DNA from 4 places in the Bradyrhizobium sp. JHI2711 genome. Region 2 is predicted to be linked to each of the others. Evidence: predicted binding sites of a transcription regulator. Region 2 holds the regulator's gene; each other region holds the start of a gene.
The links. Region 2 encodes PhoB, which activates phosphate uptake and scavenging genes when phosphate is short. Its sites were predicted from a motif close to TGTCATNNANCTGTCAT; they were not measured.
Positions count from the first base shown of each region.

Region 1 (5,717 bases), on a different contig from region 2:
AGGAGGTCTCCGACGCCGAAATTACGCAGCGCGCTGCCGAAATAGACCGGCGTCAGGTGGCCTTCGCGGAACGCGTCCAGCTCGAACGGCTTCGACGCCTCGGTGACGAGCTCGAGCTCGTCCTTCACGGCGGAGACGTCGAGATTGGCGTTGAGCTTGGCGAGCTCTTCGATCTCGATCTCGAGCGCCGCGCCGGTCTTGGCGCCGCCGCCTTCGAGCAGGCGCACGCCGCCATTGACGACGTCATAGGTGCCGAGGAAGTCGCGGCCGCGGCCGACCGGCCAGGTCATCGGCGTGGTGTCGAGCGCCAGCGTCTTCTCGATCTCGTCGAGCAGCTCGAACACGTCGCGGCTCTCGCGGTCCATCTTGTTGATGAAGGTGATGATCGGGATGTCGCGCAGACGGCACACCTCGAACAGCTTTCGGGTGCGCGCCTCGATACCCTTGGCCGCGTCGATCACCATCACGGCGGAATCGACCGCCGTCAGCGTGCGATAGGTATCTTCCGAAAAGTCCTCGTGGCCCGGCGTGTCCAGCAGGTTGAAGACGAGGCCTTCGAACTCGAAGGTCATCACCGAGGTCACCACCGAGATGCCGCGTTCGCGCTCGATCTTCATCCAGTCCGAACGCGTGTTGCGCCGCTCGCCTTTGGCCTTGACCTGGCCGGCGAGGTTGATAGCGCCGCCGAACAGCAGCAGCTTTTCGGTCAGCGTGGTCTTGCCGGCGTCGGGATGGGAGATGATCGCAAAGGTCCGCCGCCTCGCCACCTCGGCGGCAAGCGGGGAACGGGCCGGCGATTCGGCTGTGGTGGCGGCGATGTCGGACATGGCGGGAGCGTGTGGCAGGGAAAACGGGCCTGATCAAGCCTCATTTGGTGATTGCGGAGACTTCCGGCCAGCCCCATATCCCCCCTTTTGGGAGGACGACCTCCCTGCCCATCAGCACACCAGCCGCGGGGACGACCCTGCCTTGAATGGAGGGTCGTCATGGCCTGGAGCATCCTGTTCGTCGCCGGTCTTCTCGAGATCACCTGGGCCATCGGCCTGAAATACACCGAGGGCTTTAGCAAGCTTGTCCCGTCCGCGGTCACGCTCGCGGCCATGGCCGGCAGCGTCATCCTGCTCGGATTTGCGCTCAAATCCCTGCCCGTCGGAACCGCCTATGCGGTCTGGACCGGCATCGGCGCGGTCGGCACCGCGACGCTCGGCATGGTTCTGTTCGGCGAGCCGGCGACGGCCTTCCGCCTCGCCAGCATCGGCCTGATCGTCGCCGGCATCATCGGACTGAAGCTCGTCACTTGACGAGCTGGACCACCCACCAGGTCAGCGCGGCCACGATGCCTGAGGCCGGGATCGTGATCACCCAGGCATAGACGATCGAGCTTGCGACGTTCCAGCGCACGGCCGAGACGCGGCGGGCGGCGCCGACGCCGACGATGGCGCCGGTGATGGTGTGGGTGGTCGAGACGGGAACCCCGAGATAGGTCGCCATGAACAGAGTCACCGCGCCCCCGGTCTCGGCGCAAAAGCCCTGCATCGGGGTCAATTTCGTGATGCGCAGGCCCATGGTGCGGACGATGCGCCAGCCGCCCATCAGCGTGCCCAGCGCCATCGCCGCCTGGCACGACAGCACCACCCAGAACGGCACCGAGAACTCGCTGCCGAGATGGCCCTGCGAATAGAGCAACACCGCGATGATGCCCATGGTCTTCTGCGCGTCGTTGCCGCCATGGCCGAGCGAATAGAGCGAAGCGGAGACGAATTGCAGGATGCGGAAGGCGCGGTCGACCGCGAACGGCGTCGAGCGCACCGAGGCCCAGGACACGATCGCAACCAGCGCCATTGCGAGCAGGAAGCCAACCAGCGGCGACAGCACGATCGCCAGCACGGTCTTGGACAGGCCGCTCCACACCGCGGCCGAAATACCGGCCTTGGCCAAGCCGCCGCCGACGAGCCCGCCGATCAGCGCGTGCGACGACGACGATGGAATGCCGAGCGCCCAGGTCACGAGGTTCCAGACGATGGCGCCGACGAGGGCTGCGAAGATCACCTGGGCGTCGACGACCGCAGGATCGATGATGCCGGTGCCGATGGTCTGGGCGACGTGCAGCCCGAACACCAGGAAGGCGATGAAATTGAAGAACGCGGCCCAGAACACCGCGAATTGCGGTCGCAGCACGCGGGTCGAAACGATGGTCGCGATCGAATTGGCGGCGTCGTGCAGGCCGTTCAGGAAATCGAACAGCAGCGCGACGGCGATCAGGCCGACCAGGACGGGAAAAGCCAACGCAGCATCCACGGCGGCCCTGCCCTACACTTGCTCGATGACGATGCTGTTGATCTCGTTGGCGACGTCATCGAAACGGTCGGCCACCTTCTCGAGATGGTCGTAGATCTCGACCCCTACGATGAAATCCATCGCATTGCCGTCGCGATGCTTGAGGAACAGCTCCTTCAGGCCGATGTCGTGGAGATCGTCGACACGGCCCTCGAGCTTGCCGAGCTCCTCGGTGATCGCGGTCAGCATGGCGACGTTCTTGCCGATCTCCTGCATCAGCGGCAGCGCACGGCCGACCAGATTGGCGCATTCGATCAAGAGTCCGCCGATCTCGCGCATCGGCGGCTCGAAACTGCGCACCTCGAACAGCATCACGGCCTTGGCCGTCTGCTGCATCTGGTCGATGGCATCGTCCAGCGACGTGATCAGGTTCTTGATGTCGCCGCGGTCGAACGGGGTGATGAAGGTGCGGCGCACCGCCGTCAGCACCTCGCGGGTGATATTGTCGGCGTCGTTCTCGAACTGGTTGACGCGCTGGCAATAGACCGGCGTCTCCTCGCCCCCGTTGAGCATGCCCTGGAGCGCGACCGCGCCCTGGATCACGGTCTGGGCATGGCGGTCGAACAGGTCGAAGAACCGCTCTTCCCTGGGCAGGAACGCACGAAACCATCGCATCATGGGGGTAGGCTACCGGTTGGAAATGGTCAGGCCCGTGAGGGCTGTCATAAAACTGTCATAGACCATTTTCGATCCGCGCGCGTGTCGCCTCACGCCCGCGGAGCCGGGTCATCCACCGCTTTCATGCATCAATGAAACCTATGCAATATCAGTTACTTAGAGCGAACGTCGGAAGTAATGCGCGATTTCGCCGACGACGCCGCGGCGGAAGGTGAGCACGCAGACCACGAAGATCGCGCCTTGGATCACCGTCACCCACTGGCCGAAGCCGGCCAGATATTGCTGCATGGCGATGATCACGAAGGCGCCGACCACGGGACCGAAAACGGTGCCGAGCCCGCCGACCAGCGTCATCAGCACGACCTCGCCCGACATCGTCCAGTGCACGTCGGTGAGCGAAGCGTTCTGCGCCACGAACACCTTCAGCGCACCGGCAAGGCCGGCGAGCGTCCCCGACAGCACGAAGGCCAGGAACTTGTATTGGTCGGTGCGGTAGCCGAGCGAGATCGCGCGCTGCTCGTTCTCGCGGATCGACTTCAGCACCTCGCCGAACGGCGAGTTGATGATGCGGAAGATCAGGAGGAAGCCGGCGAGGAAGCCGACCAGCACGACATAGTACAGCACCGTCGGCTTGGACAGATCGAGCACGCCGAACATGCGTCCCTGCGGGATGCCCTGGATGCCGTCCTCACCATGGGTGAACGGGGCCTGGAGATAGATGAAGTACAGGAGCTGCGACAGCGCCAGCGTGATCATCGAGAAATAGATGCCCTGGCGTCGGATCGAGATGTAGCCGGTGACGATCGAGAGCACGAACGCCGCGGCGACGCCGACGAGAATGCCGAGCTCGGGCGGCAGCGCCCAGACCTTCAGCGCATGCGCGCTGCAATAGCCGGCCGTGCCCAGAAACATCGCGTGGCCGAACGACAGCAAGCCGCCATAGCCGACCAGCAGATTGAAGGCGCAGGCGAGCAGCGCAAAGCACAGCGCCTGCATCACGAAGAACGGATAGACGCCCGTGAATGGCACCGCTGCGAGCAGCAGCGCCATCACTGCGAATACAATCATCTCGTCGCGCATTGCGCGCGGGGTCACAGGAAGCGTGTCGTCCGTCAGGGTTGTCATCTCAGGCCGCCCTTCCCGTCAATCCCGTCGGCTTCACCAGCAGCACCAGCACCATCAGCACGAACACGACGGTGTTGGAGGCCTCGGGGTAGAAATACTTGGTCAGGCCCTCGATCACGCCGAGCGCAAAGCCGGTGATGATGGAGCCCATGATCGAGCCCATGCCGCCGATCACCACCACCGCGAACACGACGATGATGAGGTCGGCACCCATCAGCGGCCGCACCTGGTTGATCGGCGCCGAGAGCACGCCGGCGAGCGCGGCAAGGCCGACGCCGAGACCGTAAGTGAGCGTGATCATGCGCGGCACGTTGATGCCGAAGGCACGCACCAAGGTCGGATTTTCGGTCGCGGCGCGCAGGTAGGCGCCGAGCTGCGTCTTCTCGATCAGGAACCAGGTCGCAAGGCACACCGCCAGTGAGAACACGACGACCCAGCCGCGGTAGATCGGCAGGAACATGAAGCCGAGATTCATGCCGCCCCTGAGCTGGTCGGGAATGGCGTAAGGCAGGCCCGAGGAGCCGAAATAGTTCTGGAACACGCCCTGCACGATCAGCGCGATGCCGAAGGTCAGGAGCAGACCGTAGAGATGATCGAGCCCGGTCAGCCATTGCAGCATGGTCCGTTCCAGGATCATGCCGAAGATGCCGACGATGATCGGCGCCAGCAGCAGCGCCCACCAATAGTTGATGCCGCCGAGGTTCAACAGGAAATAGGCGACGAAGGCGCCCATCATGTAGAGCGCGCCATGGGCGAAATTGATGATGTTGAGCATGCCGAAGATGACGGCAAGCCCGAGACTGAGCAGCGCGTAGAACGAGCCGTTGATCAGTCCCACCAGTAGCTGAGCGTAAAGAGCCTGCATCGATCCCGCACCCGGTCCCTTCTCGTCGTTCCCCAAAAGCAAGCCGGCGCCGTTGCGCCGGCTCGCATCGTCACACTTACTTCTTCACGAGCGGACAGACGCTCTCGGACAGTGGCCGGAACGCCTGATCCGCGGCCGTCGTGCCGATCAGCTTGTAATAGTCCCAGGGCCCCTTGGATTCCTCGGGCTTCTTGACCTCGAACAGATAGGCCGGATGCAGCTTGCGACCGTCCGCACGGATCGCTCCCTTGCCGAACAACGCATCGTCGGTCGGCATCTCCTTCATCTTGGCGACCACCTTGGCCCCGTCATGCGGATTGCCGCCCATCGCCTCCAGCGCCTTGAAATAGTGCAGCAGGCCCGAATAGACCCCGGCCTGCACCATCGAGGGCATCGCCTTGTTCTTCATCCGCTCGGAGAAGCGTTTGGAGAAGGCGCGCGTGCCGTCGTTCATGTCCCAATAGAAGGTCTCGGTGAAATTCAAGCCCTGCGCCACCTTCAGACCGAGCGAGTGCACGTCGGTGATGAAGAGCAGCAGGCCCGCAAGCTTCTGGCCGCCCGAGACGATGCCGAACTCGGACGCCTGCTTGATGGTGTTGGTGGTGTCGCCGCCGGCATTCGCCATGCCGATGATCTTGGCTTTGGAGGCCTGCGCCTGAAGCAGGAAGGACGAGAAGTCAGCGGTATTCAGGGGATGCTTGACGTTGCCGATCACCTTGCCGCCCGACTTCACCACCACCGCGGCGGTGTCGCGCTCGAGGGCATGGCCAAA
Region 1 covers NZ_JBPZPT010000001.1:1,150,857-1,156,573, forward strand. Annotated here, with positions in the region: gene ACTEK7_RS05575 (peptide chain release factor 3) at 1-827, opposite strand, end outside; gene sugE (quaternary ammonium compound efflux SMR transporter SugE) at 987-1,301, shown strand; gene ACTEK7_RS05585 (inorganic phosphate transporter) at 1,294-2,298, opposite strand; gene ACTEK7_RS05590 (DUF47 domain-containing protein) at 2,311-2,955, opposite strand; gene ACTEK7_RS05595 (branched-chain amino acid ABC transporter permease) at 3,112-4,080, opposite strand; gene ACTEK7_RS05600 (branched-chain amino acid ABC transporter permease) at 4,082-4,945, opposite strand; gene ACTEK7_RS05605 (ABC transporter substrate-binding protein) at 5,022-5,717, opposite strand, start outside.
Region 1: a site for PhoB is predicted at 2,998-3,014, ahead of ACTEK7_RS05590 (DUF47 domain-containing protein). Genes of this name have one in related genera too.

Region 2 (5,717 bases):
GGAAACCATGGCGCTTTATCTGGGGTCGGAGGGCGGAAATGGAAGGGGGCGCGTTCCGGCTGCGATGAGGGTGCACAACGCTACAGCAAGCTCGGTGTCGTCCCGGGGCGCGCAACGCGCGAGCCCGGGACCCATAACCACAGGACCACGTCATCGAGCGAGATGGCAACTCCGAGTCTTCGCCAAACGACTTCCTGTGGTTATGGGTCCCGGATTGCATGTTGTTGGCGCGCTTGTCCGGGACGACAATTGCGTGTGAGGCCGCAGCGGGGCCTCTGGCGGGCCTACTTCACCGCGTCGAAGCACCAGGCCAAGATGCCCTTCTGCGCGTGCAGGCGGTTTTCGGCCTCATCGAACACGACCGATTGCGGCCCGTCGATCACCTCGTCGGTGACCTCCTCGCCGCGATGGGCCGGCAGGCAATGCATGAACAATGCGTCCGCCTTGGCCAGCGACATCAGCTTGGCATTGACCTGGTAGGGCTTGAGCACGTTGTGGCGGTGCTCGCCCTCCTTGTCGCCCATCGACACCCAGGTGTCGGTGACGACGCAATCGGCGCCGCGCACGGCGGCTTCCGGATCGGTGCCGAGCACGATCGGCGCGCCCGTCGCCTTGATCCAGTCGCGCATGGCCTTTTTCGGTGCGAGCTCCGGCGGCGTTGCGACATTGAGCTGGAATTTGAAGCGCTCGGCGGCATGGGCCCAGGACGCCAGCACGTTGTTGTCGTCGCCGGTCCAGGCCACCGTCTTGCCCTCGATCGGGCCGCGATGTTCCTCATAGGTCATGAGGTCGGCCATCACCTGGCAGGGATGCGAACGCCGCGTCAGGCCGTTGATGACGGGCACGGTGGCGTTGGCCGCAAGCTCCAGCAGCGCATCGTGGTTGAGGATGCGGATCATGATGGCGTCGACATAGCGCGACAGAACCCGCGCGGTGTCGGCGATGGTCTCGCCGCGGCCGAGCTGCATCTCGGCGCCGGTGAGCATGATCGCCTCGCCGCCGAGCTGGCGCATGCCGACGTCGAACGAGACGCGGGTGCGGGTCGAGGGACGCTCGAAGATCATCGCCAGCGTCTTGCCCTCGAGCGGCCTGACCGGCTGCTGCGCCTTCTGCTTCGCCTTCATCGCCGAAGAGGCGGCGAGCATGCTCTTGAGCTCCGAGAGCGGCAGCTCGTTGATGTCCAGGAAGTGCTTGGGAGCTTTGTTGGGCGTCGTGCTCATCAGCTTGCCGCCCGCTTGGTCTGACTGGAGGAGATCGCAGTGCAGGCGCGCTCTAACCGCCCGACGCTGTCCTCGATCTCCGCTTCGGTGACGATCAGGGGCGGCAGGAAGCGCACGACATTGTCGCCGGCCCCGACGGTGAGCAGCTTTTCGGCGCGCAGCGCCGCGACGAGATCGCCCGAAGGCACCACCGCCTTGATACCGATCAGCAGGCCCTCGCCGCGCACCTCGCTGACGATTTCGGGATGACGATCGATCACGGAGGCGAGCTTCTGCTTGAGCAGCAGCGACATCTTCTGCACGTGGTCGAAGAAGCCGGGCTTGAGCATGACATCGAGCACGGCGTTGGCAGCCGAGATCGCGAGCGGATTGCCGCCGAAGGTGGAGCCGTGCGAGCCGGGCCCCATGCCGGCGGCCGCATCCGCGGTTGCCAGCACCGCGCCGATCGGAAAGCCGCCGCCGAGCGCCTTGGCGAGCGACATCACGTCCGGTGTGACGCCGGTGCGCTTGTAGGCAAAGAGCTCGCCGGTGCGGCCCATGCCGGTCTGCACCTCGTCGAAGGCGAGCAACAGGCCGCGCTCGTTGCAGAGTTCGCGCAGCGCCCTCAGGAAGGCGTGAGGTGCAGAACGAACGCCACCCTCGCCCTGGATCGGCTCGATGAGAATGCCGGCGGTGTGCGGACCAATCGCCTTCTTCACGGCGTCGAGGTCGCCGTGCGGCACCTGATCGAAGCCGTCCATCGGCGGACCGAAGCCCTCGAGATATTTCGCAGAGCCGGTGGCGGCGAGCGTCGCCAGCGTGCGGCCATGGAAGGCACCCTCGAAGGTGATCATGCGGTAACGTTCCGGATGCCCCTTGGAGAAGTGATGGTGGCGCACCAGCTTGATCACGCCTTCCAGCGCCTCGGCGCCGGAATTGCAGAAGAACACGAAGTCCGCAAAGCTCTCATTGCAGAGGCGGCTTGCGAGCTTCTCGCCGTCAGGGCTCTGGAACAGGTTCGACATGTGCCAGAGCTTGGTCGCCTGCTCCTGCAATGCCTTGACCAGCGCGGGATGGACATGGCCGAGCGCATTCACCGCGACACCCGAGGTGAAATCGAGATAGCGATCGCCGTTGGTCGCGATCAGCCAGCAGCCTTCGCCGCGCTCGAAACCGAGGTCGGCCCTGGCGAAAACGGGGAGCAAATGCGGCGCTGCGCTGTTAGTCATGACGTCACTTGAATGTTGCGGACGGTGTGAGGCATGCATTGCGCGACGCACCATCGACCGGCCCCGGAAAACGAAACGTGCCGCCTTTTAAGGGCGGCACGTGGCACTATCTTATGCCTGGCAAGACGGGTGTCAATGCCGCCCGGAAAGCCTCGCGAAACGCTGATTCCGTAGTCTTGCGGTGCCGATTTTGCGGGTTTTTCACCACGGAACATGTGGAAGCGAGTCGGCGGACTCTTGCGCGGGAGTCACGCCATATTGTAGCGTTTGGACTGTCAGATACGACATCTCGTGCAGCAGTTCTGATCCCAGAAGTCCTCATGTACCGGCGTAAACGTTCGGGCGTCTTGAGCGCGCCCGGCGAGCCTTAAGGGATTCTGACGGCACGGGTTTTTCAAGGCTAAAGCATTCGCTGCGAAGGCCCCAGGATGGCAGGCGCGCAGCGAGGGAAAGGGTGCAATGACGGTTTTGACCTGGTCCGATGATCGCGTCGAGCAGCTGAAGAAGCTCTGGGAGGCCGGACTTTCGGCCAGCCAGATCGCGGCGGAGCTCGGCAATGTGACCCGCAATGCCGTGATCGGCAAGGTGCACCGGCTCGGCCTGTCCGGCCGCGCCAAGAGCCCTTCATCGGCAGCGCCGCGGCCGCGCAAGGCACGGCCCGCGCAGCATATGATGCGGGTGACCCGCCCCGTCGCGCGCGGCAACACCGCGTTGGCGCAGGCCTTCGAGGTCGAGTTGGAAGCCGAGCCGGTTACCTACGACAACGTGGTGCCGATGAGCCAGCGGCTGTCGCTGCTGGAATTGAACGAGGCGACCTGCCACTGGCCGGTCGGCGATCCCTCGAGCCCGGATTTCTTCTTCTGCGGCGGCAAGGCGCTCTCCGGCCTGCCCTATTGTGCCCAGCATTCGCGCGTGGCCTATCAGCCCGCAGCGGATCGCCGTCGCGCAGCACCGAAACCGGGCACGCGGTGAGCTTGCGGAATTCCCTGATCGCCAAGCTTTGATCGCCAAGCTTGATCGCCAAGACTGCAGCCGTCACACGATGACGGCTCCCAATCGCTCGGTGTCATCCCCGCGAAGGCGGGGATCCGTAACCGCGGGGCGCAATCGTTGCGCGAGATGGTCACTCCGAGTCTTCGCCAAACCACGTCCTGTGGCTAATCGCGAAGAGCGCAAGCGCTCAGATCCCGGGCTCACGCTGCGCGCGCCCCGGGATGACGGCCGAGATCGGCGCCGCAGTTCGCCAAACCAGCTGTCGCTGGCGCTTTATGTCTGCTCAGCCTTCGCGAAGCGATCGTCCAGCGCGTAGCCGGCGCCGCGGACGGTGCGGATCGGGTCCTGCTCGCGGCCGAGATTGAGCAGCTTGCGCAGGCGGCCGATATGCACGTCGACGGTGCGCTCGTCGATGTAGATGTCGCGGCCCCAGACGCTGTCGAGCAGCTGCTCGCGCGAGAACACGCGGCCGGGATGCTCCAGGAAGAACTCCAGCAGGCGATATTCGGTCGGACCGAGATCGATCGGCCGGCCCGAGCGCGCCACGCGGCGCTTGTCGCGGTCGAGCTCGATATCGCCATAGGCGAGCACGGTGGCGAGGCGCTCGGGACTTGCGCGCCTGAGCAGGCCCTTCACGCGCGCGAGCAGCTCCGGCACCGAGAACGGCTTGACGATGTAATCATCCGCGCCGGTCGCGAGCCCGCGCACCCGTTCGCTCTCCTCGCCGCGCGCGGTGAGCATGATGATCGGCAGCTGCTTGGTCTCGGGGCGGGTCCGAAGCCGCCGGCACAGCTCGATGCCTGACAGGCCCGGCAGCATCCAGTCGAGCACGATCAGATCGGGAATGTGCTCCTTGAGGCGGGTGTCGGCGTCATCGCCGCGCATCACCGTCTCGACGTCATAGCCGTCGCCTTCGAGGTTGTAGCGGAGAAGCTCGGTGAGAGCTTCCTCGTCCTCAACCACCATAATGCGTGCGCCCATGTGGTCGTCGCTCCTTAAGTCGTCAGGTATTCGGCACCGTCGTGGCGAAGGTCGTCATGTCGCCCTTCGGCCGCTTGTCGGTGATCGCCTGGCCCTCGATCATGTAGAACACTGTCTCGGCGACGTTGGTGGCGTGGTCGCCGATCCGCTCGATGTTCTTGGCACAGAACATCAGGTGGATGCAGAACGAGATGTTGCGCGGATCCTCCATCATGTAGGTGAGGAGCTCGCGGAACAGCGAGGTGCAGATGGCGTCGACTTCCTCGTCGCCCTTCCACACCGCCATCGCCGCCGGCAAATCGTGCGCGGCATAGGCGTCCAGCACCGACTTGACCTGCTGCTGCACGAGATCGGTCATGTGCTCCAGGCCGCGGAACAGCTTGAGCGGATGGAAATCCGTCTCCAGCGCCGCGACGCGCTTGCCCATGTTCTTGGCGAGATCACCGATGCGCTCGAGATCGGTCGCAACGCGCATGGCGCCGACGATCTCGCGCAGGTCGACAGCCATCGGCTGGCGGCGGGCGATGGTGAGCACGGCACGCTCCTCGATGCGCTTCTGCAGCGCGTCGAGCTCGGCGTCGGTGGTGACGACGCGCTGGCCGAGCGCGACGTCGCGGCGGATCAGCGCGTCGACGGAATCGACGATCATGCGCTCGGCGATGCCGCCCATCTCGGCGACCAGGCGGGTGAGCTCCTGAAGGTCGCTGTCGAAAGCCTTTACGGTATGTTCAGAACCCATGTTCCGTCTCCTCAGCCGAACCGGCCGGTGATGTAATCCTGCGTGCGCCGATCGCTCGGCGACGTGAAGATCTTGCTGGTGTCGTCGAACTCGATCAACTCGCCGAGATACATGAAGGCGGTCTTGTCGGAGACGCGCGCCGCCTGCTGCATGTTGTGGGTGACGATCGCGATCGTGTAGTTCTCTGACAATTCCTGGATCAGCTCCTCGACCTTGGCTGTCGAGATCGGGTCGAGCGCCGAGCAGGGCTCGTCGAACAGGATCACCTCGGGCCGCACCGCGACGGTGCGGGCGATGCAGAGGCGCTGCTGCTGGCCGCCGGAGAGCGACAGGCCGGAGGCATTGAGCTTGTCCTTGACCTCGTTCCACAGCGCGCCGCCGCGCAGCGCCTTCTCGACGCGGTCGTCCATCTCGGACTTGGAGATCTTCTCGTAGAGACGAATGCCGAAGGCGATGTTCTCGTAGATCGTCATCGGGAACGGCGTCGGCTTCTGGAACACCATTCCGACCCGGGCCCTCAGCAGGTTGAGGTCCAGCTTGGGGTCGAGGATGTTGGTCTGGTCGAGCAGCAGCTGG
Region 2 covers NZ_JBPZPT010000002.1:749,573-755,289, reverse strand. Annotated here, with positions in the region: gene ACTEK7_RS16035 (Hsp33 family molecular chaperone) at 1-9, opposite strand, end outside; gene argF (ornithine carbamoyltransferase) at 285-1,220, opposite strand; gene ACTEK7_RS16025 (aspartate aminotransferase family protein) at 1,220-2,428, opposite strand; gene ACTEK7_RS16020 (GcrA family cell cycle regulator) at 2,888-3,400, shown strand; gene phoB (phosphate regulon transcriptional regulator PhoB) at 3,695-4,402, opposite strand; gene phoU (phosphate signaling complex protein PhoU) at 4,425-5,141, opposite strand; gene pstB (phosphate ABC transporter ATP-binding protein PstB) at 5,153-5,717, opposite strand, start outside.

Region 3 (5,717 bases), on a different contig from region 2:
GCGTCCAATCCAGATCGTCGCGAGTCTTCTCGTCATCGGCTTTGGCGTCTACCGGCTGATCGACCGGCGTCATCCGCGCGCGCTGGCACGAATTCCGCCGACGCAATTGGTGCTCTGGTCATTTGCCGTCGCCATCGCTCACGGCGCTGCCCTGATGCTCGTGCCGATCTATCTCGGGCTCTGCCAGGCCTTCGAGCTCGATGCCGGCCATCAGGCGGCGGGCGCGCTGATGACGGCAAATCTCGGGATGGCGGTGCTGGTGTCGCTGGTGCACGTTGCCGCCATGGTCGGCGCCGGCGGATGTCTGGCGTGGCTGGTCTACCGCCATCTGGGACTGAGGTTCGTCTCGCGAAGCTGGTTCAACCTGGATGCAGTCTGGGCGATCAGCCTCGTTCTGGTTGGCGCGGTGGCGCTCGCTTTCAATCTTGCGACCTCGCGCTGAGGTCTACCGCACCAAAGCCCACTCGCCGATGATGCGAAACCGCGCCTTGGCATCATCCTGCTTGAACAGGGCAATGCGATCGATCGCGAGCGTCTCGATCCCCAGCGCCGCAAACCGTGTTCGCAGCATCTGAAGGATCGGCCCGCGCCGCTCCGCATCCAGCCGCCCCGTCAGCGTCATGTGGAAGCGGAATTCTTCCATCACGTAAGGATAGCCCCAGCGGTCGAGATAATCGCGCTGCCGCTCGCTGAGCTTCTCCGGCTTGCGCCGAGCGCGATCTTCCGCCGTCAGCGCGGCGCGAAACGGGTCGAACTCGCGAACGCAATCAGCGGCAAGTTGCTGGAGCGTTTCCATCGGCTCGGCCGGAATAACGGCAATGAAGCCGCTGATGGCATCGACCACTGGTCGGATCGCCGGGATCGGACGTGTCCTGCCCGCGAAGGCCGCGCAGGCGGCCAGCAGCTCGGCTTCGGTATTGCCAGGCGCCAGCGCCATCGGCGCCTTCAGCGTGGCGTGAAAGCCGTATTTGCGAGGATCGGCGCTGACCTCGCGCCAGTCGGGCGCGGCGTGCAGCGCCTGCTCTGGAAACGAAATCTCGCCGCCGCTGTAGGCGTCATAGCCGAGCAGCTCGGCGCCGAAGCGGGAGAGGGCGCTGTCGCGGCCTGCGGCATAATAGATCGCGTAGCGGGGGAAACCTGTCATTGCCTCAGCATAACCAATTTACGCCGCGACGACAGTCTCGCGCGGGGCCGCCACTGCGGTGAGCAGCCGCGTCGCGTCGGTGAGATGCACGAGCCTGCCGCCTGAGATCACCGCGATCAGCCGCGGCCGCAGCTTCACGTTGTCGTCGACGAGGAGAATGTCAGCGCGGCGTCCCTCCGCGAGCAGGCCGCGATCGGTGAGGCCGGTCGCGCGCGCCGGGCCGGCGGAGACCAGATCCCAGGCCTGAGCCAGAGGCACCACGCCATCGGCGGCCAGGCGGAACGCGGCGAGCAGCTGCGCGGGATAATAATAGTCAGACGCCAGCACCGAGCAGAGCCCCTTGGCGATCATGTCGGAGGCCCTGGTCCAGCCGGTGTGGCTGCCGCCGCGCACGACGTTCGGCGCGCCGTAGACGATGGCATCGCCGTGGCTGGCCGCTGCGCGCGCCGTCTCCTCGTTGATCGGAAACTCCGCGATCAAGGCGCCGAGCTCGCGAAAGTCCCGGCGCATCGCCGGGCTCGAATCGTCGTGCGAGAGCATCCGCACCTCGGCGGTGCGGGCCGCGGCGGCCAGGCGTGACACCGAGGTGGGCACCTCGTCGGCGCGCGAGACCACGCGCTCGACCAGCCGGTCGAATTCGTCGCTCGACAGACCGGTGCGCTCCACCATGCGGTTGCGCTTGCGTGGGTTGGAGATGTCGGCAACGACGCCGTCCATATGATCGTTAAAGGCGAACAGGTCGACGCGGCCCTCGCTGAGCCACTGTGCGATCTCCGCTTCGGCATCGAGATTGAAGGTCTCGTGCCGCAGGTGGAAGCGGGTGTCGGCGGCGAATTGAGGACGCTGCCGCTCGATCGCCTCCATCAGACCGCGCGCATTGTCGGCGCTGCGCAGGCCCGGCTCCCACGAGCAGGTTGTGGCGTGAAACACGGTAGTGATGCCGTTGCTGATCGCCTGGCGGTCGCTGTCGGCGAGCGCGACGTCGATCGGAAAGTCGACGCCGGCGCGCGGCATCATCTGGCGCTCGAAGGCATCGCCATGCAGATCAACGATGCCGGGCAGCACCAGCAGGTCACGGGCATCCAGCGCCAGCCGCGCCCGGCCGCGAGAGGCGTCGACCTCTGCAATGTCTGTTCCGGAGACGAGAAGGGAGGTTTCGACGAGCTCGGCGCCGATCAGGGCCCGGCCGCCTTCGATGAATATGTCTGTCACGCGACCGCGCTTCGTTTGCTGGCAGGAGAATTGGCGAGTGAGCTCGCTTTTGCTTCGTATGACGAGAGGAAATCTTCAATCCCGAGCTTGCGGAAATTGGGCAGCGCCTCGCGCAACTTGTCGTGATCCCAGTCCCACCAAGCAAGCCTTGCGAGCCGTCCGGCGATCTCCTCCGAGAATCGCCGCCGCACGATGCGGGCCGGATTGCCGGCGACGATGCTGTAGGCCGGCACGTCCTTGGTGACGATCGCGCCGGCGGCGATCACCGCGCCGGTGCCGATGTTGCGGCCCGGCAGCACGATCGCGCCATGGCCGATCCAGACGTCATGGCCGATATGAACGTGATGCCGGCGGCGCCAGTCGAAGAACTCGAGATCGTCGCTCTCACCTTCGAAATAGGCGCTGGATCGGTAAGTGAAATGCGCCTGAGTGGCGCGATGCATCGGATGGTTGCCGGGATTGATGCGGGTCATCGCCGCGATCGAGCAGAACTTTCCGATGGTGGCGTAGGTGATCTGCGCATCGTTCACGACATAGGAATAATCGCCCATCGCGACTTCATGCAGGATCGTGCGCGCGCCGACTTCGGTGTAGGCGCCAAGCCTGGTCTCATGCAGCTTGGCCGAGGGATCGACGGTCGGCTGAACCGAAAGAGCTTTGGCGGCCATGTTGCATCCGAAGTGCGAGGGCGGGCGTCTTTCTTCGAGCGGCCGGATGACGGTGTCGTGACAATGAGATGACAGGGGATGACGTGCGTAGGATGGCCGCACTGCAGCAGCCTTGTCACACAAGTGTTAACCACGGGCGTTAGCGGTTGGCTCCAGCTACTCTGGAGCCCCTCGATGCTGGTGGTTGAAGGCCTGACGTGTCGCTTCGGCGCGAAGGCCGCTGTGGACGATGCTTCGTTTCAAGTTTCCCCTGGCGGCTTCGTCGGGGTGATCGGGCGATCCGGCGCCGGCAAGTCGACATTGCTGCGGTCCATCAACCGCCTCATCGAGCCCTCCGAAGGCCGCATCCTGTTCGAAGGCGTCGACGTCACCGCGCTGCGCGGCAAGGAGCTGCGGCAGTGGCGTGCGCGGTCGGCGATGATTTTTCAGCAGTTCAACCTCGTCGGCCGGCTCGACGTCCTCACCAATGTGCTGATGGGGCGGCTGTCGACGGTGCCGACATGGCGGTCGCTGCTGCAGCTTTGGCCCGAAGAAGACAAGGCCATCGCGATGTCGGCGCTCGAGCAGTTCGACATGGCTGCCATCGCGGCCCAGCGCGCCGACCAGCTCTCGGGCGGTCAGCAGCAGCGCGTGGCGATCGCGCGGGCGCTGGTTCAGCAGCCCGACATTATCCTTGCCGACGAGCCGATCGCCTCGCTCGATCCCCGCAACACCAAGATCGTGATGGATGCGCTTCTGCGCATCAACAAGCATTTCGGTATCACCGTGCTCTGCAACCTGCATTCGCTCGATCTCGCCCGCAGCTATTGCGACCGCCTGATCGGGATGGCCGCGGGGCGGGTGGTGTTCGACGGCGCGCCGGCGGCCTTGACCGATCATATCGCGCGCGAGCTGTACGATCTCGAGGCGAATGAAGTCATGGATGTTGCGCCCGCGGATGCATCGGTCGGCACGGCAGTTCCTGCCCTCCGCACGGTTGCCGTGGCCTGATCGCTGCTTCTTTAAATCGAGCCTGGTCGTAGAGCCGGAACTCGACAGTTTCATAACCTTGAAATGGGAGACGTCATGATAGACCGTCGTACGATCGTTGCCGCTGCGGCGGCCCTGGCATTTTCAGTTTCAGCCGCTGCGGCGCAGGACTGGAAGGCAAAATATCCTGAGTTGATCTTCGCAAAAGTCCCCGACGAGAATGCCTCCGGCACCACCAACCGCTGGACGCCTCTGACGGAGTACCTGTCCCGCGAGCTTGGAACCAAGGTCACGCTGCGCATCGCCAACGACTACGCCGCGGTGATCGAAGGTCAGCGTGCAGGAAACATTCACATTGCGATGTACGGCCCGGCGTCCTACGCGCGTGCCTACATCATTGGCGCGAAGGTCGAACCGTTCGCGATCGAGGTGAACGGCGACGGCACCAAAGGCTATTACTCGGTTCTCTATGTCAAAAGCGATTCGAGCTACAAGGACATTAAGGACCTGCAAGGCAAGAACCTCTGCCTCGTCGATCCCAATTCGACTTCCGGCAACAACGTGCCGCGTTTCGCGATGAACAAGATGGGCATCGACCCGGAAAAGTTCTTCGCCAAGGTGGTCTATTCGGGGAGCCATGAAAACGCGGTGATCGGGCTTTCCCAGGGCACCTGCGACGCGGCGTTCAACTGGTGGAACGACGAGAAGGAATCGAACCTGCTCCGGATGGAACGGAAGGGCATGGCGAAGGCCGCTGATTTCAAGATCATCATGAAGTCCGAGCAGATCGTGAACTCGCCGATGGCCTATCTCAGCAGCCTGCCTGACGACCTCAAGGCGGCGATCAAGAAAGCAGTGCTGGAAATTGCGGTGAAGGACAAGGCGGCTTTCGACAAGATTTACGAGGGGAAGCAATTGCCCTACGTCGAGGTCGGCCACAAGGCGTATGACGCCGTGATCGAACTGACCAAGTTTGTCGACAGCATTCGCAAGCAGAAATCCTGAGGGAAACGAAGGGTTGGACAAGTCGGGCAGATCGCAAGATCTGCCCGTCGGCTCTCGCGAACATCCCATGCGAACAGCAGTTCCCGAATTTCCGGAAGCCAGGCTGCGTGAGCTTGGCGATCGCTATGCGGCCGCAATTGCCGCCAAGCGCCGCCGCGTATGGCTCGGTGCCGCCGTCCTGATCGCCGTTGCCATTGCCGCGGGCTGGATGGGCGAGGTCAGTCTCGGGAATTTTGTCGAGAACTTCTGGCGCTTCCCGGCCTATTTCGTCAGCATCGCACCCAAATTTTCGTTCGCGACCGCATGGAGCGATTTGGCGGACTGGCTGTGGGGATTGCCGCGCTGGGCACGGCTTCTCGGGGATACGTTGCTGATCGCCTATATGGGCACCCTCTCGGGTGCGCTGTGCGGTTTCGCACTTTGCTTCCTCGCCTCGGCCAATCTCGTGAAATCAGGAACGACTGTTTTCGTCACCCGGCGCGTTCTGGAGTTTTTCAGGACCGTGCCGGAGATCGTGTTTGCCCTGATCTTCGTGCTGGCCTTTGGTCTCGGGCCGCTGCCGGGCGTTCTGGCGATTGCAATCCATACCGCCGGAGCGTTGGGCAAGCAATTCGCCGAGGTTGTCGAGAACATCGACAGCAAGCCGGTCGAAGGGGTGGCGGCAAGCGGGGGCAGCTGGGTTCAGGTCGTTCGGTTCGGCGCGTTGCCTCAGGTCCTCT
Region 3 covers NZ_JBPZPT010000003.1:621,216-626,932, reverse strand. Annotated here, with positions in the region: gene ACTEK7_RS25310 (hypothetical protein) at 1-442, shown strand, start outside; gene ACTEK7_RS25305 (DUF1045 domain-containing protein) at 446-1,144, opposite strand; gene ACTEK7_RS25300 (alpha-D-ribose 1-methylphosphonate 5-triphosphate diphosphatase) at 1,163-2,356, opposite strand; gene ACTEK7_RS25295 (LbetaH domain-containing protein) at 2,353-3,024, opposite strand; gene phnC (phosphonate ABC transporter ATP-binding protein) at 3,199-4,014, shown strand; gene phnD (phosphonate ABC transporter substrate-binding protein) at 4,090-4,998, shown strand; gene phnE (phosphonate ABC transporter, permease protein PhnE) at 5,066-5,717, shown strand, end outside.
Region 3: a site for PhoB is predicted at 3,082-3,098, ahead of phnC (phosphonate ABC transporter ATP-binding protein). Genes of this name have one in related genera too.

Region 4 (5,717 bases), on a different contig from region 2:
CAACCGGTTGGCGCATAACGGCCGAGGCTATTGCACCGATTGTGGTTCTGCTGCCACAGGTCGCAAATTGCGCTTGAAGGCACCCGGCTTGGTCTTGAAATCCGCGCGCGGCTTGCTAGCCGGCGAATTTCATGTTGCAATAACGTTCACAATCGGAATTGGCCGTTTGCTGTGCGTTTCGCGACATTGCGCCTCAAGACTCGAACAGACTTCCGGGAGCCCGTTTGTGGCGTGGCACGCGAAAAAGCGGCCGCGTCGTTTTTATATCTAGTGGAGGAGACGAGCGATGCCGCAAAAGGGCACCGTCAAATGGTTCAACCCGACAAAGGGCTATGGGTTCATCAAGCCGAATGGCAGCGACAAGGACGTGTTCGTCCACATCTCCGCCGTCGAGCGTGCCGGACTTTCCACCCTCAACGAGAACCAGGTGGTTGAATTCGACCTCGTGGAGAACCGCGGCAAATCATCCGCGGAGAACCTCAAGGTTTCCTGATGTCTCTCGCGGCATGCGAGCGATCATGACGTTGCCCCCGGCTCTGCCGGGGGATTTTGTTTGTGGCGCCGAAACGGCGACGACTCTTCAGCGCGCCACCGGCGCGACCAGAAAATTCTCCGACGCTGCGCTTCCCGCCGTCCTGCAGACGTCGCCCTCGATACGGACCTTGCCGGTCGCGAGCAGCCGCAGCGCCTCGGGATAGATGCGGTGCTCGACCTCGAGGATGCGCTCCGACAGCGTCTCCGCGGTGTCGTGGTCGCTGACGGGAACCGCGCCCTGCATCACGATCGGGCCGGCATCGGTCTCGGGAATGACGAAGTGCACCGTCGCGCCGGAGAGCTTGACGCCGGCGCGCAGGGCCTGGCCGTGCGGGTCGAGGCCGGGGAACGATGGCAGCAGCGAGGGATGGATGTTGAGCATCCGCCCGTACCAGGCCTTGGTGAACTCGGCCGTGAACAGGCGCATGAAGCCGCCGAGACAAATCAGCTCGATGCCGTGCTTGTCGAGCGCGGCCTGCAGCACCGTCTCGAAGCCGGCGCGGTCCTTGCCGAACGGCTTGCTTTCGATCACCTCGGTGGTCACGCCGCTCGCCCGGGCGCGTTCGAGGCCGGGCGCATCCGCCTTGTTAGAGATGACGAGCGAGATCTCCGCCGGGAAATCCGCGGCGGCGGCTGCCCTGATCAGCGCAGCCATGTTGGAGCCGCGCCCGGAAATCAGGATGGCGACGCGGCGCTTCATCACGGCGCCAGTCATTATAGCGCCATGTCGAGGTGGCCGTTATAGACGACGCGGTGCTCGCCCTCGGCCGGAATCACGGTGCCGAGCTGCGCCACGGTCTCGCCTGCGTCGGTGAAGACTTCGACGACCTTGTCGACCTTGTCGGGCTCGACGATCGCGATCATGCCGATGCCGCAATTGAAGGTGCGCAGCATTTCCAGCTCGGCGATGCCGGCTTGGGCCGCCAGCCATTTGAACACCGGCAGCACCGGCAGGCGTGCCAGGTCGATGCCGACACCGAGATGCTTCGGCAGCACGCGCGGGATGTTGTCGGTGAAGCCGCCGCCGGTGATGTGGGCGAGCCCCTTCACCGCCCCGGTCTCGCGGATCGCGCGCAGGCAGGATTTGACGTAGAGCCTGGTCGGCGTCAGCAGCGCGCCGCCGAGCGTCATCACCGGCGCGAACGGCGCCTGCGCCTCGAAGCCGAGGCCCGACTGCTCGACGATCTTGCGGACCAGCGAGAAGCCGTTGGAATGCACGCCGGACGAAGCGAGACCGATCACGGCATCGCCCGCGGCGATGTCCTTGCGCGGCAACAACGTACCGCGCTCGGCGGCGCCGACGGCAAAGCCGCCGAGATCGTAGTCGCCGTCCTTGTAGAGGCCGGGCATTTCGGCAGTCTCCCCGCCGATCAAAGCGCAGCCGGATTCGCGGCATCCCTCCGCAACGCCCGCGACGATGGCGGCCGTGGCCTCGGGGTCGAGCTTGCCGCAGGCGAAATAGTCCAGGAAAAACAGCGGCTCGGCGCCCTGGACCACGAGGTCGTTGACGCTCATGGCGACGAGGTCGATGCCGATGCCGCCATGCAGGCCGGTCTCGATCGCGATCTTGACCTTGGTACCGACACCGTCGGTCGCGGCCACGAGGACCGGATCCTTGAAGCCGGCCGCCTTGAGGTCGAACAGGCCGCCGAAGCCGCCGATCTCGGCATCGGCGCCCGGCCGCGCGGTGGCGCGCACCATCGGCTTGATCAGGTCGACCAGGCGGTTGCCCGCGTCGATATCGACGCCTGAATCGGCGTAAGTGAGGCCGTTTTTGCGGTCGGTCATGCCCGATTTCCAGTGGGTTTGCGGCTGGTTACGTTGAATTCCGGGGACGCGCAATGGCTCGCATGGCGCTCCCCGCTATACTATGTAGACATATCAACCGGTTCAGCCTGCAACGGGCCGGATTTGAGGTCAGAACCGGTGCCGGGAAGCGCTTTCGTGAGTATTCCGAATATCATTACCTTGGGCCGCATCATGCTGGTCCCGATCATCGTCTGGGCCATCGTGTCGAGCCAAATGGAGGTGGCGTTCGCCGTCTTCCTGATCGCCGGCATCAGCGATGCCGTGGACGGCTTTTTGGCCAAGCGCTTCAACATGACGAGCGAGCTCGGCGCCCTGCTCGATCCGCTCGCCGACAAGGCGCTGCTGGTCTCGATCTACATGGCGCTCGGCATCTGGGGCGCGATCCCGCGCTGGATCGTGATCCTGGTGGTCTCGCGCGACATCATGATTGTCGCCGCCGTGATCGTGTCCTGGTTGTTCGACCGGCCGGTCGAGATGAAGCCGTCGAAAGTCTCCAAGCTCAACACGGTGGCACAAGTGGCATTCGCAGCTTTGGTGCTGGCGGCGCTTGCCTTCGGCTTCAAGCCCGCGCCTTATGATGTCATCCTGATGGGTCTCGTCACGGTCTTCACGCTCTCCTCCGTGTCGCTCTATCTCGTCGAGTGGCTGCGGCACATGAGCACGATCGAGGCCAAATGAGCGGGGAAGCAGCCCAGCAAAAGGCCAAGTCCCGCACCATCAAGTCGAATCTCTACAAGCGGGCCGGCGCGCCGGCATGGAGCAGAGCAAGCGTGGCAGGCCGCGTTCATCCCCGACAATTGGCGTTTGCGCTTCCGCATGCGGAGAGCCTCAGCCGGGACAACTTCCTCGAAGGCCCCGCCAATGCGGCCGGTCTAGGCCTCATCGACGGCTGGCCGGAATGGCCGAACCGGATCATGTGGCTGGCGGGCCCGGAAGGAAGCGGCAAGAGCCATCTCGCCGCGATCTGGGCCGAGGAAGCCGGCGCCCGCTCGACCACCGCCAATGCGCTGACCGCAATGGACGTGCCCGGCGCGCTCGCCACCGGCGCGCTGGTGGTCGAGGATCTCAAGGCTGGGGACTTCGACGAGCGTGCCCTGTTTCACCTGATGAACCTCGCCCGCGAGGACGGCGCCTACGTCCTGTTCACCGGCCGCGAGGCGCCGGCCGCGCTTCCGATCGAGCTTCGCGACCTGCGCTCGCGCCTGCGGGCCGTTCCGGCGGTCACGCTGCTGCCTCCCGACGACCAGCTGTTCCGCGGCCTCATCGTCAAGTTCTGCGCCGACCGCCAGCTCAATGTGGACGAGAGCGTGGTCGGCTACCTCGCGACGCGCCTGGAGCGGTCCTCGGCTGCCGCCCGGCGGGCCGTCGAGCTGCTCGACAGCGAAGCCCTACGGCTCGGCCGTCCCGTCACCCGGGCGCTGGCCGCTGAGCTGCTCCGGGACGCCTGACAAGCTCGCGGGCCCGCTTGACGCGGCGCGGGGGCGGAACATCAATGTCATCGAAACGTCATCGCTCTAACACATGCTCCCGCCGATTTTTGCGCTTGAGTCGCAATTGGGGTGAACTGGATGGACCGACTTCTGATGGACTCTGCGCAAGCTGTTGAAACGAAAGAGAAAGCCCCGGAAACCGAGAGCCTTCCGGCGATCGCGTCCAGTCCCGAGCGGTTCATCAATCGCGAGCTGTCCTGGCTGCATTTCAATCGCCGCGTCCTGGAGGAATCAGTCAATCCCAGCCACCCCGTGCTGGAGCGGGTGCGATTCCTGTCGATTTCGGCCAATAACCTCGACGAGTTCTTCATGGTTCGCGTCGCCGGCATCAAGGCCCAGGTCCGCGAGGGCATCGCCGAGCGCAGCCCCGACGGCCTGACGCCGTCCGAGCAGCTGGCGCTGATCAACCGCACCGTCTCCCAGCTCGCCTCCGACCAGCAGGCGATCTGGCGCGACCTGCGCGCCACGTTGGCCGAGGTCGGCATCGTGCTGGTCGACGGCAAGGACGTCACAAGGGCGGAACGAACCTGGATCGAGGACTACTTCCTCCACAACGTGTTCCCTCTCCTGACCCCGCTGGCGATCGATCCGGCCCACCCCTTCCCGTTCATTCCGAGCCTCGGCTTCACCATCGCGCTGCAGCTCACGCGCGCCGCGGACGGCAAGCAGATGAACGCGCTGATCCGCATGCCCGGCAAGATCGACCGCTTCATCCGCCTGCCGGCGGATGGCACGGTGCGCCTGATCTCGCTGGAGCAGGCCACCGCCCTGTTCATCAACCGCCTGTTCCCCGGCTACAATCTGCACGGCCAAGGCGCCTTCCGGATCATCCGCGACTCCGAGCTCGAAATCGAGGAGGAGGCCGAAGATCTCGTCCGCCTGTTCGAGACCGCACTGAAGCGCCGCCGCCGCGGATCGGTGATCCGGCTCGAGATCGACGCCAAGATGCCGGAGCAGCTGCGCAGCTTCGTGCAGCACGCGCTCTCCGCCGCCGACGACGAGATCTTCCTGGTCGACGGCGTGCAGGCGATGAACGAGCTCTCGCAGCTCACCCGCCTCGACCGGCCCGACCTCGAATTCACCCCTTACGTGCCGCGCCACCCCGAACGCGTGCGCGAGCATGGCGGCGACATCTTCGCCGCGATCCGGCAGAAGGACCTGATCGTCCACCATCCCTACGAATCGTTCGACGTGGTGGTGCAATTCCTGCAGCAGGCCACGCGCGACCCCGACGTCGTTGCGATCAAGCAGACGCTCTACCGCACCTCCAACAATTCACCGATCGTGCGCGCGCTGGCCGAAGCGGCCGAAGCCGGCAAATCAGTCACCGCGCTGATCGAGCTGAAAGCGCGGTTCGACGAAGAAGCCAACATCCGCTGGGCACGCGATCTCGAACGCGCCGGCGTGCAGGTCGTCTACGGCTTCCTCGAATTGAAGACGCACGCGAAGCTCTCGATGGTGGTGCGCCGCGAGGGCGGCAGCCTGACGACCTACGTCCATACCGGCACCGGCAATTATCACCCGGTCACCGCGCGCATCTACACCGATCTCTCCTACTTCACCTCGGACCCGACGATCGGCCGCGATGCCGCGCGCGTGTTCAATTTCATCACCGGCTATGCCGCGCCGAGCGATCTGGAAAAGATGGCGGTGTCGCCGCTGACCTTGCGCAAGCGCATCATCGAGCACATCCAGGGCGAGACCGCACATGCGCGGCATGGCCGTCCCGGCGCGGTCTGGATGAAGATGAACGCGCTGGTCGATCCTGATATCATCGACGCGCTCTACGAGGCCTCGCAGGCCGGTGTCCAGGTCGAGCTCGTGGTGCGCGGCATCTGCTGCCTCAGGCCCGGCATTCCCGGTCTGTCGGAGAACATCCGCGTC
Region 4 covers NZ_JBPZPT010000001.1:1,057,391-1,063,107, forward strand. Annotated here, with positions in the region: gene ACTEK7_RS05110 (cold-shock protein) at 287-493, shown strand; gene purN (phosphoribosylglycinamide formyltransferase) at 581-1,234, opposite strand; gene purM (phosphoribosylformylglycinamidine cyclo-ligase) at 1,249-2,322, opposite strand; gene ACTEK7_RS05125 (CDP-alcohol phosphatidyltransferase family protein) at 2,479-3,021, shown strand; gene ACTEK7_RS05130 (P-loop NTPase family protein) at 3,114-3,791, shown strand; gene ACTEK7_RS05135 (RNA degradosome polyphosphate kinase) at 3,927-5,717, shown strand, end outside.
Region 4: a site for PhoB is predicted at 3,837-3,853, ahead of ACTEK7_RS05135 (RNA degradosome polyphosphate kinase). Genes of this name have one in related genera too.